DNA from 2 places in the Kribbella sp. NPDC051936 genome. Region 2 is predicted to be linked to the other one. Evidence: riboswitches for the same ligand, from Rfam matches in the RefSeq annotation. Region 2 holds a riboswitch; the other holds the start of a gene.
The links. Region 2 has a riboswitch for cobalamin ahead of cobN (cobaltochelatase subunit CobN). Riboswitches for the same ligand answer to the same signal wherever they lie in the genome.

Region 1 (2,194 bases), on a different contig from region 2:
GGGTCGAGCCGCCTAGCAGACCGGTCCCGTCGAGGCCACGACCGACACACCAGAAGGTTTGACTTTCCGGTCGCGATCGAGCAAGAATTCGAACACATGTTCGATCGTACAGGGGAGTTGTGATGCCGGAGGCGTTCGACTGGGACATCCTGCACCGGCCGTCGGCGATGGCGATGGTCCGCGGACAGCTCGGCTTCAGCTGGATGGTGCTGTCCGGACGACTCGCCCAACTGACCGACGAGCAGTACTTCTGGCGACCGGGCAGCGAAGCGCTCACCGTCGTCCGGCGGCACTATGCCGGGCAGTTCCGCGCGCTCGGCTCCGGCGAGTGGGTCGCGCAGTGGCCCGCCGAGCCGGACCATCGCGGGCCACGCACGATCGCGTGGCTGATCGCGCACCTGACCGAGATGTTCTTCGAGCGCTGGGAGTGGACGTTCGGCGAGAGCAGGCAGGGGCGTGACGACATCACGCTGCACGGCAACGCCCGGGACGCGGTGGCCTGGTTGACCTACTGGGTCGATGCCTGGCAGGACGCGATCGCCGCCCTCGACGAGGACGAGGCGATGACGGTCGGCCTGAGCCAGGCGAACGAACTGGACGCCTCCGAGCCGTTCGGCCACGTCGTCCTCCGGCTGAACCGTGAGCTGATCCATCACGGGTCCGAGATCATGACCCTGCAGGACCTCTACGCGGTCGCGGCGTGAGGACCACAACATGTGCGACACGCGGCGTGGCGCTACCACAAGATCTAGGAGACTCGGCCTAGCATCACTACTGCTGGTGGTTCGGGGCGAGCAACACCACAAGATGTTGATCGTCCCGAGGCAACAGGGGAATCCGGTGCAACTCCGGAGCTGCCCCGCAACGGTGAGCGGACACGCTGTCGAACGGTGCCCGCGAGTCCGGATACCTGCCACCGGCGCGTGCACCGCCGGTGCACGCGGTCCGAGATCTCGCGGGTGGATCGCAGGACGTGACGGCGGTGTTCCCGGCCGGTGCTGCCGGTCCCGTCGTGCGTCCGCTCGCGTGGTCCCGGGTATCCGAACTCTCCTGGAGCACACACCTGTGACCATTGCTTCCTCATCGGCTGCGGCCACCGCAGACCTCCGGACGGAGCTCACCGTCATCCGCCGCGACGGCAGCAGCACGCCGTTCGACGCCACCAAGATCTCCGTCGCCATGACCAAGGCCTTCCTCGCCGTCGAGGGCTCCGAGGCCGGCGGCACGCACCGGGTCCGCGGTCTGGTGACCGACCTGACCGGCCGGGTCGTCACCGCCCTGACCAGCCGCGGCGCCAGCGCCCGCAGCGTGCAGGTCGAAGACATCCAGGACCAGGTCGAGCTGGCGCTGATGCGCGCCGGCGAGCACCAGGTCGCCCGCGCCTACGTCCTGTATCGCGAGGAGCGGACCAAGGCGCGCACTCCCGCCGACGCGGCGGGTGTCACCGAGCCCCCGCCGCTCACCGTCCGCGCGGCCGACGGCAGCCGGGCGGCGCTCGACGTCGACCGGCTCCGGGTTGTCGTCGCCGAGGCCGCCGCCGGACTCGACGCCGTCGACCCCGACAAGATCCTGAACGAGACGCTCGGCGCCTGCTACGACGGCATCGCCGAGCACGAGGTCGAGCTCGCCCTCGTGATGGCCGCCCGAGCTTCTGTCGAGACCGAGCCGCAGTACAGCTACGCCGCGTCCCGCCTGCTGCTGGACCAGATCCGCCGCGAGGCGCTCGGCCGCGTCCACGGCGAGCCCCGTCAGGCCAGCCAAGCCGACATGACCACGGCGTACGCCGACTACTTCCCGCGCTACATCCAGGTCGGCATCGACGCCGGGCAGCTCGACCCCGAGCTCGGCCGCTTCGACCTCGACCGGCTCGCGGCGGCGATCAAGCCCGACGCCGATCTGAACTTCACCTTCCTCAGCCTGCAGACCCTGTACGACCGCTACCTGTTGCACCTCGGCAAAGTGCGCTACGAGTTGCCGCAGGCGTTCTTCCTCCGGGTAGCGATGGGGATGGCGCTGCGCGAGGACAACCGCGACGCGCGGGCGATCGAGTTCTACGAACTGCTCAGCTCGTTCCGCTTCATGTCCTCGACGCCGACCCTCTTCAACTCCGGCACCACGCGGCCCCAGTTGTCGTCCTGCTTCCTCACCACCGTTGACGACGACCTGTCCGGCATCTTCACCGGCATCCGCAACA
Region 2 (2,194 bases):
GGGATCGTAATCAGCCGCCCGTCGAACTCCGGGATCGCCACCTGCGTCGCCGCGTCCAGCGGGCTGACGGCCGCATCGCTGTCCACCCACTGCTCGCGCGTCGACGTCAGCGCCAGGCCCTGGATCAACGGAATGTCGAGCGAGGCCAGCGCACCGGCGTCCCACGCGTCGTCCGAGCCGCCCGCGCTCGCGTTGGCCGCGACCGATCCGCCGGCCGCGAGCAGCGTCGTCACGAGTACGTCGCACTTGCGCAGCAACTCGAACAGCCCGGCGTTGTCGGGCGACGTCGGGTCGAGCCCGCGGAGCGTCCCGCAGTACACGGGCAGCGGCTGGGCGCCGGCCGCGTCGACCGCGGCCGCGAGCGCGTCCACGAAGGCGATGTTCCCGGAGATCTCGTGTGCGCGGTAGTACACGATGCCGACCACCGGACGCCCGTCCTCGGCGTACGTCCCGCGCACGCCGTACGCCGGGAGCGCGCGCGGCGGCTCGAACTCGTCGCCGGTCAGCAGCAGCGTGTCCCGCAGGAAGCCGGCCAGGTTGCGGAGGTTGTCCGCGCCGCCCTCGCGAAGATAAGCAAGCGCCTCGGTGACCGCTCCGGCGGGGACCGTCGACAACGACATCAGCTCGGCGTCCGGCGCGGCCTCACCGCTCACAACCACCGTCGGCTTGCCCGCGGCGAGGACCGTGTCCAGCCCGTCCTCCCACGCCCGGCGCCCGCCGAGCAGCCGAACGACGACGACCGCAGCGTCGTCGAGCAGCGGCCCCAGCGCCACCGGATCCAGCCGAGCCGGGTTCGCCACCGCCCACCCCGCGCCCGCCTCCGCAGCAGCCAACAGGTCGGTATCAGCAGTGGACAGCAGCAGAAGATTCGCAGGCACGCGCATAGTCCTTCCCGGGGTATCCACGCCCCGACTCCAGGTACGACGGCGGCAGTTCCTGACTCCCCCTGACGGGGTCACAGTGGCGGGACCGCCCCGGACTCACACCGGGTTCCTGCTGATGCCGTCGAATGACTTCGCGACTCTATCCGACCCGACTCGGTCCATGGGCCTGGCAGGATGCGGTTCAGATCACCTCACGAAAGCGCGAAACCTGTGAACTCCTGGCGTGACACCGCCTCGGACGAGGCCCAGCAGACGCTCGACGACCTGTTCGACACTGCCCTCCAGCTCGCGGTGCAGCACGTGGCGAAGCGAGGGGGCTTCCTGCCGTTCGCGGTCAGCGCGGCGGACGGTGACCCGATCTCGATCGAGATGCTGGGTGAGAAGGCCGATGCGCTCCGGACGATCGATCTGCTGTGGAGCAGCCTGCGGGAGCGGCGGGACGACCTAGCAGCGGCCGCGCTCTGGTGAGTTCTAGCGGTGCATGGCGTAGTGGGCAGCCAGGAGGTCGGTGCCCCAGTCGTTGCGTAGGTCACGCCAGACCGAGTGGATGTGATTGGCGTTGTCCTGGGTGTTGTCGTACTCGGCGAGGAACGTCGGGCCGGCGATCGAGTAGTAGTGGCGGTGGCCGGCGCCTGGCTGGGTTTCCCCGGCCCAGGCGAACGTCAGGCGTTCGATGCCGTGCTCGGTGATGTCCTGCCAGGTCTGCAGCCCGATCGGCCCGGCGGCACGGCCGACGTATTGGCCGATGAGGAGGCTGAGGAGCTGGCGCTGGTCCTCGGTCATGTCGCCGTACGCGAGGCCGCGGTGCAGGAGTGACGCGTCGGCCACCGGGTCGTGCCGGGTCAGGATGTCGTCGGGCGCGTCCGGTGAGACCAGCGCGACCTCCAGCTGTCCCGGCTCCAGTGCGTGCAGCAGCTGGAAGCCCAGGTCCTGCTCCGTGGCCAGGAACCGCCGCCCTGCCTGCGGACCGGTCAGCACCTCCGCCGGGTTCGACCCGAGGAACTGTGGCGTGAACGCGATCGCACCGTCGACCACGGTTACGTGCAGCGCCAGGTGGTGACCGTTCAGCCGCCAGGCCCACGGCTCCGTGCCATTCGGATCCCCGAGCACGCGCAGGAAGTACCGGTCGGCGACGGTCGCGCCTTCCCACTCCCCCGACGGCGGCAGGTCCGGCAGCCCGCGGACGACGATCTCGGCGTCCAGAACCGCCCAGACGTCGGCCGTACCGCGCTCGCTGCAGCCGGTCGCGACCAGCCGCTCCACGAGCTTCTGCTGCGCCGGCGTCAGCTCGGTCAGGGCAAGGCCCGGCA

Region 1: another riboswitch for cobalamin. It lies ahead of AB0L64_RS28575 (ribonucleoside-diphosphate reductase subunit alpha); the one in region 2 lies ahead of cobN (cobaltochelatase subunit CobN).

What each region holds. Positions count from the first base shown of each region.
Region 1 is NZ_JBFAXS010000008.1:225,942-228,135, forward strand. It holds gene AB0L64_RS28565 (Fic family protein) at 1-62, shown strand, start outside; gene AB0L64_RS28570 (DinB family protein) at 123-704, shown strand; cobalamin riboswitch at 765-933, shown strand; gene AB0L64_RS28575 (ribonucleoside-diphosphate reductase subunit alpha) at 1,066-2,194, shown strand, end outside.
Region 2 is NZ_JBFAXS010000004.1:390,402-392,595, reverse strand. It holds gene cobN (cobaltochelatase subunit CobN) at 1-884, opposite strand, end outside; cobalamin riboswitch at 910-1,036, opposite strand; gene AB0L64_RS15790 (hypothetical protein) at 1,095-1,352, shown strand; gene AB0L64_RS15785 (DUF3500 domain-containing protein) at 1,356-2,194, opposite strand, start outside.